3 regions of the Sedimenticola sp. genome follow, and region 1 is predicted to be linked to each of the others. Evidence: predicted binding sites of a transcription regulator. Region 1 holds the regulator's gene; each other region holds the start of a gene.

The links. Region 1 encodes sigma-54, which starts transcription at its own class of promoters, with help from an activator protein. Its sites were predicted from a motif close to TGGCANGNTNCNTGCTT; they were not measured.
Region 2: flgA (flagellar basal body P-ring formation chaperone FlgA) is a predicted target of sigma-54. The motif match lies at 2,650-2,666, and genes of this name have one in related genera.
Region 3: glnA (glutamate--ammonia ligase) is a predicted target of sigma-54. The motif match lies at 1,496-1,512, and genes of this name have one in related genera.

The regions. Positions count from the first base shown of each region.
Region 1 covers NZ_JBNKFS010000013.1:94,130-98,332, forward strand. The annotation lists gene lptA (lipopolysaccharide transport periplasmic protein LptA) at 1-480, shown strand, start outside; gene lptB (LPS export ABC transporter ATP-binding protein) at 488-1,213, shown strand; gene ACQY5R_RS10900 (RNA polymerase factor sigma-54) at 1,336-2,841, shown strand; gene hpf (ribosome hibernation-promoting factor, HPF/YfiA family) at 2,866-3,201, shown strand; gene ptsN (PTS IIA-like nitrogen regulatory protein PtsN) at 3,217-3,693, shown strand; gene rapZ (RNase adapter RapZ) at 3,785-4,203, shown strand, end outside.
Region 2 covers NZ_JBNKFS010000001.1:158,865-163,067, forward strand. The annotation lists gene flgC (flagellar basal body rod protein FlgC) at 1-86, opposite strand, end outside; gene flgB (flagellar basal body rod protein FlgB) at 89-478, opposite strand; gene ACQY5R_RS00805 (CheR family methyltransferase) at 685-1,503, opposite strand; gene ACQY5R_RS00810 (chemotaxis protein CheV) at 1,576-2,520, opposite strand; gene flgA (flagellar basal body P-ring formation chaperone FlgA) at 2,718-3,443, shown strand; gene flgM (flagellar biosynthesis anti-sigma factor FlgM) at 3,578-3,910, shown strand; gene ACQY5R_RS00825 (flagella synthesis protein FlgN) at 3,914-4,203, shown strand, end outside.
Region 3 covers NZ_JBNKFS010000008.1:67,005-71,207, reverse strand. The annotation lists gene ACQY5R_RS07500 (sulfurtransferase TusA family protein) at 1-118, shown strand, start outside; gene ACQY5R_RS07495 (cation diffusion facilitator family transporter) at 124-1,275, shown strand; gene glnA (glutamate--ammonia ligase) at 1,628-3,034, shown strand; gene ACQY5R_RS07485 (DUF4124 domain-containing protein) at 3,297-4,019, shown strand.

The DNA.
Region 1 (4,203 bases):
CGGTGGTTCGCCCTTGCCCTGATGCTGATCCTGCCAGGACTGACCAGCGCCCTGCAGTCGGACAAGGATCAGCCTATCTATATCGAAGCGGATGGCGTAGACATCGACGACCGCAGCGGTATCAGCACCTATAAAGGTAATGTGGTACTGACACAGGGAAGTATTATCCTTAAGGCGGACAAAGTCACCGTTACCCAGCGTAAGGAGCAGAATGATCAGATTGAGGCCGTCGGAAACCCGGTCACCTTTCAACAAGACACCGAGGGCGACAAGGGAACGATCAAGGGTCGAGCAAAAAAGGCCGAATACTTCGCCAACAGTGAAATCATCAATATGACCGGCGATGCCGTGCTCACTCAGGGCAAGGACACCTTTAAAAGCGACCGGATCATTTACGACCGCGCACGGGCCGTGGTCAAGGCCGGCACCAGCGCCAAGGGTAAAGAGCGTGTCAAGGTAACCATCGGCGGTAAAAAGTAACTCACCGATGACTGTCTTAACTGCCGAAAATCTGGCGAAACATTATCGCCGCCGCGCCGTCGTGAACGGTGTTTCACTCAATCTCTCCAGCGGAGAGGTGGTCGGATTACTGGGCCCCAACGGCGCCGGTAAAACCACCTGCTTCTATATGATAGCCGGGCTGGTGCCGTCGGAAGGGGGAACCATCAAGATAGATGGACACGACATCACGGCCCTGCCTATGCATGCCCGGGCCCGCCTCGGGCTGGGTTATCTGGCCCAGGAACCGTCTATATTCCGAAAGCTAACCGTCTTCAACAACATCTTCGCCATACTCGAGACCCGCAAAGATCTGGATCGACCGGAAAAGATCGAGGCTTGTGAAGCCTTGCTGGTGGATTTTAATCTCACCCATCTGCGCAACAACCAGGCGATGAGCCTCTCCGGAGGTGAGCGGCGGCGCCTCGAGATCGCCCGCTCGCTCGCCATGGAGCCGCGCTTTATCCTGCTGGATGAACCCTTTGCCGGCATCGACCCCATCTCGGTCAAGGATATCCAGAACATCATCCGGGAGCTCTCTGCCCGCGGCATCGGTATACTGATAACCGACCACAACGTGCGGGAAACGCTGGGAATCTGCCAGCGCGCCTATATCATCAGCGAGGGGAAGGTGCTGGCCGAGGGCGAACCGGAGCAGATTTTGGCCAACGAGGAAGTCCGTTCGGTCTATTTGGGAAAAGAGTTCAGTTTATAACCAATCGACTTAGGTTTGATTCACAGCAACAAAGCATTTTCTCCTTGTGCGCCTGTTCGCTTTTTACGCTAGAATGAAGCTGTGAAAAACATACAAATTACGTACCAGATCTAGATAACCGCATGAAGCAAACGCTCCAGCTTCGACTTGGCCAGCATCTCACCATGACGCCGCAATTGCAGCAGGCCATACGGTTGCTGCAGCTTTCGACCCTGGATCTCAAGCAGGAGATCCAGGAAGCGCTGGATTCCAACCTGATGTTGGAGACCGAAGAGGACAACAGCGCGCGGGAAGACGCCCGCCGCAACGAACAGCAAAGCGTTATTGAGCGGCTCAATGGCGATGGCTTGAAAGGGGATAAAGCCACCAGCAACGACCTCAATAACGAAAAAGAGATCAACGGCGAGGCAAACTCCATGCCGGAAGATCTGCCGGTGGACAGCGGCTGGGATGATGTATACGACAGCGCGCTCCCTCCCTCTTCCGGGCTCGCCTCGCGGGGAGACTCGGGTGACAATGACTACCTCTCCCAGCGCCGCAGTGCACGCACCCTCTACGACTATCTCACCTGGCAGTTAAACCTGACGCCGTTCAGCGATCTGGATCGCGAGATTGCCGTCTCCATCATCGACGGCATCGATGAGGATGGCTACCTGCGAATGGAACTGGAGGAGATACTCGACAGCATGGCCGCTCAAGAGGTCGAGTTGGATGAGATTGAAGCGGTACTGCACCGAATTCAACAATTCGATCCACCAGGGGTGGGCGCACGCAATCTGCAGGAGTGCTTGCTGATCCAACTGCGTCAACTTCCGGAGCCCCATCCGGCCATGGCGCTCACCACCCGCCTGATCAGCGATCACTTTGAGCTTTTGGCCCAGCAGGATCATAACCAGATCAAGCGCAAGCTGAAGATCGATGATGACACGCTGAAATCGATCAACCAGTTGATCCGTTCGCTAATACCGCGCCCAGGCAGCCTGGTGGCCGAAACTGAACCCCAATACGTCATTCCAGATGTCTTCGTGACGCGCCGGGATGGCACATGGCACGTGGACCTGAATGCCGAAGCGGCGCCCAAACTCAGGGTCAATCCGGAATATGCGCGACTGATCCGCCGTGCCGACAACAGCGATGACAACAACTATCTGAAGAATCATCTTCAGGAAGCGCGCTGGTTTATCAAAAGCCTGATGAGCCGCAACGAAACACTGTTAAGGGTGGCGACCAAGATTGTCGAACTGCAGCGGGGGTTCTTCGAACACGGCGAAGAGGCGATGAAACCGTTGGTGCTAAGGGATATCGCCGAAGCCCTGGAACTGCACGAATCCACCATTTCACGGGTCACCACACAAAAATATATGCATACCCCCCGGGGTACGCTCGAGTTCAAATATTTTTTCTCCAGTCATGTCAGCACGGCTGGAGGCGGAGAGTGTTCCGCCACCGCGATACGCGCACTGATCAAAAAACTGGTCGCTGCCGAGAAGCCGAACAAGCCTCTCAGCGACAACAAATTGGCGAGCATACTCGCCGATCAGGGCATTCAGGTCGCACGGCGGACGGTAGCAAAATACCGCGAGTCTATGGCGATACCGCCATCAAACGAGCGCAAGCGCCTCGTCTAGAGGCCAGTAACCAAGGAGCAAATCATGCAAATCAGCATCACCGGTCACCATGTGGACATCACCGAAGCCATGCGCAATTATGTCGAGACAAAGTTCGAACGTTTGGAGCGACACTTTGACCATGTCACCAAAATCCATGTCATTCTGAGTGTCGAGAAGCTGCGCCAAAAGGCCGAAGCCACACTCCACGTGAATGGCGCCGATGTCTTTGCAGACTGTGTAGAAGAAGATATGTATGCCGCCATCGATGGTCTGGTGGACAAAGTCGACCGACAGGTCAAAAAACTCAAGGAGAAGAGTACCAATCACCGCAATGGTGTAGGCATGAAAGGAATCGATCCTGCCAACGCTGAAATCTAATCAACAGGCAAAACCATGTTTCCCGCAAATTTCATAAATGCCGAACGCATCAGCGTGGCGAATCCGGCTGCTAGTAAAAAGCGCATACTCGAAGAGATAGCAGGCCTGCTGGCAACGGCCTCGGAGGAGCTAAATCAGGGCACGGTGTTCGACAAACTGCTCGAGCGGGAACGATTAGGCAGCACCGGGCTGGGGCATGGCATCGCCCTGCCTCACGCCCGCGTAGCCGGCGTCACCGAAGCACGTGGCGCTTTCATTCAACTCCAGTCAGGCGCCGATTTTGACGCCATCGATCAAAAACCGGTGGATCTGGTTTTCGGCCTCCTGGTCCCCGAAGAGGCAACCGAAGAACATCTGCAGCTTTTGGCAAAACTGGCTACCCTGTTCAGTGACGAAACATTCTGTCAGCGCCTGCGTAAAAGCCAAGACAGGGAGGCACTGCTGCAGGCATTCATACAACAGGAGCCCATACCGAAAAGCGCCAACGGCTGATCTGTCACCCACCTTAGAAGGATCTCTGTTATCGCTGCAGGAAGACACGCCCTAACTACCCAAAGGTGTAAACAGAGGTAACGGAGACCCTATGAAGTTGGCCATCATCACCGGACTTTCAGGTTCTGGAAAAAGCGTCGCACTGCACACCCTGGAAGATGAGGGCTACTATTGCATCGACAACCTGCCCGTTTTCCTGCTCCCCGCATTGGCGGGCGAGCTGGTCAACAGACAGGACAAACGCTTTGAATTGGTCGCCATCAGTATTGACGCGCGCAATGCGCCGGCCGAGTTCGAGAGTATCGCCAACCTGCTGCAACCGCTGAAGACACAGAAAATCCGCTACGAGGTGATATTCCTGGAGGCGCAGGACGAAACGCTGATTAAACGCTTCAGCGAAACCCGCCGCCGACATCCGCTGACCGGTGGTGCCAGGCCGTTGGCGGAGGCGATCAGCTACGAGCGGAAGTTGATGGCACCGTTTCTCAATGTCGCCGATATCCGCATCGA
Region 2 (4,203 bases), on a different contig from region 1:
GCCATATTGCTGGCCACAGTATTCAGACGTAGCGATTGCGCACTCATGCCAGAGGCGGCGGTATCGAATATCTTGAACATTGACATGATTATTGCCCCACTATGGCTTTCTTAAGGGTTTGAATAGAGCCGCTGAGGAAACGCAGACTGGTCTGGTACTGAATGGCATTTTCCGCATACGCGGTATGTTCCAGCTGGCTATCGACGGTATTGCCATCCAGGCTTGGTTGGCTGGGTATGCGGTAGGCCATCTCACTGGGAGAGATGACACCATTGTCCAGTGGAATATGGTTTTGGTGGGTCGTCCGCAGCGTGACAGATTGCGGCATCTCCTGGCGCAGTATTTCGCGAAAGTCAAAATCCCTCGCCTTATACCCCGGCGTATCCGCATTGGCGATATTACTGGCCAGTACCTCGGCACGCTTGGCATGTAGCTGCAAGGACTGGGCGTGAATTCCAAGTATTTTATCAAAGCTCATCGGTCTGCTTCCTGGTTCTTTATGCAAGGCAACAAGCAGACAACATGCCAAAACTCTATCTATTTGATTTTATTTGGATTTAACCGACATGAACTACGAAAAAAAAAAGAAGCGGCAAGCCCAGGCCGCCCTAGCGGCAAACGCTAACCGGAATCACAAAGTCGGGACACGATTGGCACCTCACGCGGCGCCCAGGGAGGGGAGGATTATTTCAAGCGGTAGGCGATGCCACCCATTTTACTGACCATTTCAAAACGGTCGGTATGGGCGGAGAGAGACTCGGTCGAACCCAAAAACAGATAGCCTCCGGGATTCAGGGAGCGGGCCATTCGGTTGATAATGTCGCGCTTCTGATCGCTGGAGAAATAGATCAACACGTTGCGGCAGAAAATCACGTCAAACCGCCCCATCAATTCATAGCCTTTGGTCAGGTTCAGCTCTCGAAAACTGACGCGTTGCCTGATCTCTGGCCTGACTTCCAGACAATCACCATTGGCCTTAAAATAGCGATTTTGTTGCTCCAGGCTTAAACCGCGGGACGATGAGAGCCCACAATAGATCCCCTTTTTTGCTTCTGCCAAAACAGTTGAAGAGATATCGGTGGCAATTACCTCAACACCACCAGAGAGCGCCCCGGGGTTCGCCCGTTGGTAGTCCTGTACCACCATACTTAGATTGTAGGGTTCCTGGCCATAAGAACAGGCGGCGGACCAGATCCGCATCGACCGACCCGAACGGGCCTTTATCTCCGGACAGATCAGATCCTGAAGCAAGCGAAAGTGGGACATATCACGAAACCAGAAGGTCTCGTTGGTGGTCATGGCGTCGATGATGCTGGTTCTGAGTCGCTGATTTCTGCCGCTGTTGAGTTGCCCCAGCAAATCCCCAACCGTAGCGATGCCATACTCACGCATCAGCCCGCCGAGACGGCTTGATACCAGGTACTCCTTCCCGGCACCCAAAACTATCCCGCAGGCATCTTCAAGAAACTTTTGAAACGCCTCGTAATCACCGTGTGACAGCATATTCCGGCCCGCTCGGCACTGAAGAATGGTTGTCCATTCTCGTTAATTGTTATTCAACCTTAATTTAAGTTATCAGGAGGAGAGCGCCTGAACTTCCAGCTTGTGCTGTTTAAGACGAGTTTGTACCACCCGGGCCAGCTCGTCCGGCTCAAATTTAGCTAAAAATGCATTAGCCCCCACCTTTTCGATCATGCTCTGATTGAACACCCCGCTTAACGAAGTATGGAGGATAACATGTAAATTGGCGAGTTCAGGATCCTTCCTTATTTCAGTAGTAAGGGTGTAACCATCCATCACCGGCATCTCCACATCGGAAATCACCAATGACAAAAAATTGGAAACCTTGCGTCCTTCATTGACCCAGGACTTCAATTGGTCCAGTGCTTGCTGTCCGTCGTTACAGACCGTGGTCATCACACCCAGTTTATCCAATACCCGTTTGACCTGATTTCTTGCCACGGAAGAGTCATCAGCGATCAAGACATGTTGCGTCTCATCGATGGCCTCCTCTTCGATGACGCCTTCCGAGACATCCTCCGGCACTGTAACAATCTCGCTAAGTACCTTCTCTACATCGATAATTTCCACCAGTTCATCGTCGACGCGGGTTACGGCCGTCATATAACTGCCCTTTGCCGCACCCTTCGGTGGAGGCAGAATATCGCCCCAATTCATATTAACGATCCGATCCACGGAGCCGACCAGAAATCCCTGCACCCGACGGTTATATTCGGTGATGATGACAAACCGGCCTTCGATATTTGCCAGAGGAGGCCCGCCAATCGCCTGGGAGAGATCCATCACCGTGATGGTTTTGCCGCGCATATTGGCGATTCCCCTGACAACCGGGTGGGAGCCCGGGAGTTGGGTCAGTGGCGGACACTGAATCACCTCTTGTACCTTAAACACGTTAATACCGAACCGTTGCCGGCCAGCCAGCCGGAACAGCAACAGTTCCAGTCGATTTCTACCCGCCAGTTTGGTTCGTTGATCAACACCGTCAAGGATACCGGCCATGTCTCACTCTCCGTTGTACGCTCTCTGTCAGATGTTAGCGACCCGGATACCCATTGCTTTAGAACAAGCCGCTGGTGGACGACCAGGACCTACCAATCGACCCTAACGCTCCTGCTATCAATATATATCAGGCATGGGATTTGCATATTTATCAAGGGCGGCAACTGATGGTAGCACATGAACCCATAGGTGAAATGATGTACAGAATAATCCTCTTCTCATGCATACGGTATTGCTGGCCGATCCTGCTTCTCGCCTGGCCCCTCTCGGCGAGACCGGATACTGACGCCCCAGTACAATCCCACGAAAGCATCCAGGCAGCAGCTGAACAGCACGTCTTGGATGACTTGGACCAGGCAGAGCAAGAGATCAGCGTCACCGCAGGGCGACTGGACAGTCGACTACGCCTGTCGGCCTGCAGCCAGCCTTTGGATACATTCTCCCCCTATGGGCGTAAAAGCGCGTCCCGTATTACGGTCGGCGTTCGCTGTAACGATACCGATGGCTGGAGCCTTTTTGTCCCGGTAACACTCTCTTTAGTAAAGGGGATTGTCGTCGCTGATCGAGAACTGCCCCGAGGCACCATCATCACTGAGGCAGATATCAAGATCGAGAAGCGCGACGTTGCCCGTTTGCACCGTGGTTATCTCGAACAGCCGAATCAAGCCATCGGAAAAAAACTGAAGCGGCGCATTCACGCCGATGCCATCCTGACACCGGGACAGATCGTGATCCAGCATGCCGTCAAGAAAGGCATGCAAGTGGTGATCGTCGCCCAAATTGGCCCGTTACAGGTCCGTATGAATGGTAAGGCGCTTTCAAACGGCGCAATCGGCGAACGGATAAAGGTTGAAAACAACAGTTCCAACAGACGTATCGAGGCCACGGTTATCTCCGCCGGCGTCGTGAAAGCCACGACCTAGTACTCGCCAACCCTGGCAGGCGTGGAATGTGAACTGAGCTGGATTTTGATCATCAAACTGACTGGAAACCGACTAAAGCTTATACCCCTATTGCCGATATGCTTATGGGAACTTTTTTCGAGGTGGTTAACAGCATGAAAATCAAAGGTTTGTCCGGACATCCTATTAGTACCGGCGATACCAGCCAGAGCAAGGCGACTGAGAAGTCACAAACAGCGACAACGGACGCCGCATCAACCGGCAAAGCATCTGCCGGCAGTGGCGATACCGTCAGCTTGACCATATCTGCCACTCGCCTGCAGGAGCTTGAAGCGCAAATTGCCAACTTGCCGATCGCTGATGCGCAACACGTATCCGATGTACAACGCTCTCTGGCTACCGGTACCTTTGCATTTGAACCGGAAGATGCCGCAGAGAATCTTTTAGCCCAGGAACGTGATTTTTCCCAGATAGACAAAAAGGAGTAATCCATGACCCTCTCTGCCGAACTGCAGAACCCACTCAGCCAAATCCTTTCCTCCGAGTTGGACTGCGCCCGATCGTTAATGGAGATCCTTCAGCGCGAACATAAGGCCCTCAAATCGCGTGACCCCGATCAGGTTTTGTCAATCAGCAGAGAAAAACAACAGGCGGTCGAAGAGATGCAAGGGCTGGCCCGGCAACGAGATCACTTGCTGGCGTCATTCAAGATTCCTGGTGGTACGGCAGGCATCAAACGGCTGTTACAGCATGATACCGATTCAGTCTGTTCCACCCTGTG
Region 3 (4,203 bases), on a different contig from region 1:
CCCCGGGGCGCTCAACGACATCCCTGCCTGGTGCCGGATCAATGGTCATAAATTGATCGAAACGCGTACAGAGGGAAACGAATACATCATCGTGGTTGAGGTGGGTGAGGGCGATTGACGGGCATGACCCAGATCACGGATCAAAAGCGTCTCCGCTATCAAGCCATCCAACGCGTTACCATTGTGGGGGTGTTGGTCAATCTGTTGTTGGCCGCCAGCAAAACCATCATCGGTTTCACCGCGCAGTCCCAGGCCCTGGTGGCGGACGGTATACACTCTCTATCCGATCTGCTGTCGGATGCGCTGGTCTACTTTGCCGCCAGGCATGCCCATCACGGGCCGGATGAAGCCCATCCCTATGGGCATGGACGTTTTGAAACCGCCGGCACCCTGGGACTGGGTATCCTGTTGGCCATCGTGGCGGTCGGGATAACCTGGGATGCGGTAGAAAGACTGTTTTCTCCCGAAGCCCTGCTCCATCCAAAACCGCTGGCCTTGTATGCGGCGCTGTTCTCTATTGTCGCCAATGAGGCGCTCTACCACTACACCGCAATCGTAGCGAAGCGGATCAAATCCGATCTGCTACAGGCTAACGCTTGGCACCACCGTTCGGATGCCCTCTCCTCGATCGTGGTACTGGTCGGCGTGGGAGGCACGATGGCCGGTTTGCCCTACCTGGATGCTATCGCCGCCGTCGGCGTCGGACTGATGATCGCCAAGATTGGCTGGGATCTAAGTTGGCCGGCCTTCCAGGAGCTGGTGGACGAAGGGTTGGATGAGGAACGTCTGGAGAGAATCCGCAAAATCATCCACCAGATCGGTGGTGTACAGGATATTCACATGCTGAGGACGCGACGGATCGGTGGTGAGGCGACAGTGGATGTGCATATCCTGGTTGAACCCTGGTTGAGCGTCTCGGAAGGGCATATGATCGGCCAGACCGTCATTGACCGTTTGCTGGAAGGGGTTTCGGAAGTGATGGATGTCACCGTGCATATCGATCCGGAAGATGATGAAAAGGCGATACCCTGTGAAGGTCTGCCTCTTCGGGCGGCCGCCGAGAAACTGCTGGCACAGCAGTGGCGAAGCATTCCCGGCGCTGAAAAGCGTTTGCGGGTTGTGCTCCATTATCTGGCAGGTAAAATCAACGTGGATGTTTACTTCTCTCTTGACGACCTGTCAGGGGAGGAGGCGCGACAGGCATTTATGCAGGCACTCCAGGCAAAAGCAGGGGAGCAGCCGGAGTTTGGTGTCATCAGGGTCTATTACGGATAGGCACCGTAATGGTGCATTATTGAATGATTACGCATTATTTTGGTGCACTTAAGGGATCCAGGAGTGCATCGACAATCCTGAACCTGTTCGATCCTACCCCGCACCCCGCTGACCTTGGAACGGCTAATTACCTGTAATTATTTCTGTTTCCTGCCTGGGGTGGAATCGTAGTAAAATCACCCGCTCTGTCTGGGAGGGGAGTCCAACGTTACCCAGACCGTGGCACAGTACTTGCTAAAACACAGGACATGCTTTGGCTGCCCCGCAGGGCATTCCGAAACGTAAGAATTTTCATTATGTGGCCACAGCGTGGCCCAAAAAATAATCTCAATACTAACTGCTGGAGAACCTCATGGCCTCAAAAGTCCTGAAGATGATCAAAGACAATGAAGTGAAGTTCGTCGATTTCCGCTTCACCGATACCCGTGGTAAAGAGCAACATGTCTCTGTGCCGGCTCACGTGATCGATGAGGACCTCTTCACCGACGGTAAAATGTTCGATGGTTCCTCGATTGCCGGTTGGAAAGGTATCAATGAATCGGACATGGTCCTGATGCCGGATGCCGAGACCGCGGTTCTTGACCTGTTTGCGGATGAAGTGACCCTGAATCTCCGCTGCGACATCCTGGAGCCTTCCACCATGGAAGGCTACGAGCGTGATCCCCGTTCCGTGGCCCGACGTGCCGAGGCTTACCTGGCTTCCACCGGTATTGCCGATGCTGCCTACTTTGGACCGGAACCCGAGTTCTTCATCCTGGACGACGTCCGCTGGGGCGCCGATATGAGCGGTGCCTTCTACAAGGTCGATTCCGAAGAGGCCGAATGGAACTCCGAGCGTGTCTACCAGGATGGCAACATCGGTCACCGCCCCGGTACCAAGGGCGGTTATTTCCCCGTTCCGCCAGTTGATTCGCTGAACGACATCCGTGCTGCTATGTGTCTGGCCATGGAAGAGATGGGCGTACCGGTCGAGGTGCATCACCACGAAGTGGCTACCGCCGGTCAGTGTGAGATCGGCACCATGTTCAGCACGCTGGTAAAGCGCGCCGACTGGGTTCAGATCCAAAAATATGTCACCTGGAATGTGGCACACGCCTATGGCAAGACCGCCACCTTCATGCCCAAGCCGCTGGTGGGTGACAACGGTTCCGGTATGCACGTGCACCAGTCCCTGTCGAAGGATGGCGAGAACATCTTCGCCGGCAACCTGTATGGCGGCCTGTCCGAAACCGCCCTCTACTATATCGGCGGTATCATCAAGCACGCCCGCGCACTGAACGCTTTCACCAACTCCTCCACCAACTCGTATAAGCGTCTGGTGCCGGGTTTTGAAGCTCCGGTTATGCTGGCCTACTCTGCGCGCAACCGCTCTGCCTCTATCCGTATCCCGTTCGTGAGCAGCCCCAAGGGCCGTCGCATAGAGGTACGCTTCCCGGATCCGACCGCCAACCCCTACCTGGCGTTCGCCGCCATGCTGATGGCCGGCCTGGACGGTATCCAGAATAAGATCCATCCGGGCGAGGCGATGGACAAGGACCTGTATGATTTGCCGGCAGAAGAAGCAGCATCCATCCCAACCGTTTGCCACAGCCTGGACCAGGCGCTGGAAGCACTGGATGCAGACCGCGAGTTCCTCACGGCGGGTGGTGTGTTTACCGATGACCTTATTGACGGCTTCATTGCCCTGAAGATGGATGAGGTCACCCGTCTGCGTATGACCACCCATCCGGTGGAGTTCGACATGTACTACAGCCTGTAAGCCCTCACGGCTTCAGTTCCTGTATCAGGCGCCCCCATTTCGGGGGCGCTTTTTTTTGACCTGTCACCGGGAAATATCCACCGTTTAAACAGGCTGTGATATAAGACCGCGTCTTGGCGAGCTAACTATTCCGGCCGGAAGAGGTCTTATTCTGATAGATGCGGCATGGATCGTGGGCGTTGCCATGACGTTCATCACCCTTTCATGACGTTCGGTTCCGGGAGTAGTTGAGGGCCTATTGACTGTGAGCTATGCTGACCCCATGAAAAAACTTCTCTTCTTCAGTTTGATCGCTTTCACGCTCGCTAGCCAGGCGGCTATCTATAAGTGGGTCGACAGCCGAGGCGAGGTGCACTATTCCGATACTCCGACCCGGGATGCCGAAGAGGTTCAACTCTCCGACCCGACGATCTACACACCGACCGGTTCCGGGGCGTCGAAATTAAACGACCAGAGTACGAATAGGCCACCGGAACAGCCTATCCATTACAGCAGCTTCGTTATTCTTTCTCCGAACAACAATGAGGTGGTTCTGGCCAATAACGGAAGCGTCGTAATCCGTTTCCAATCCCAGCCTGCGTTGCAACCCGGACACTATATCCAACCGGTTCTGGACGGGCGTATTCTAGACCAACGCCTGGGTGGCAATGAGCTGGTATTGAACAACATCGAACGGGGCGGTCACATGCTACACGCCAGCATTCACGATGCCGGCGGACGCTTGCAGGCCCGCTCCAATATTGTGCAATTCTTCGTGCGCCAGGTTTCCGTTGTTGAAGATGGGAAATCACCGACCCCCCCCGCATCCGGAAGCAGTGGTACCAGTGGGGCTGATGCACCCCAATTCAAGCCGGGCAGCAAGCCCGACTATTCCGGCCAGGCCCCGGCGGAATCGGGCTCGGACGCGAGTGCTTACAAACCGAACGGAAAATCTATCTCAACCACCCCTGGGCAATCGAACCCCGCCTTCAAGCCCAATTATTGATACCACACCCATCCGCTGTTATCGCAGGAAGTGATCCAAATTGTATTGCCACACCCTGCCTATGCACTAATATAGTGCGTAGGCAGGGTGTCATAGATGCCCATCCCCGGACAGGACCTCCTGATACGCCTCACTTCATCGCGAAAATTGCACCAAAACAGTTATTGGTTCGTTTTTTGCAGTA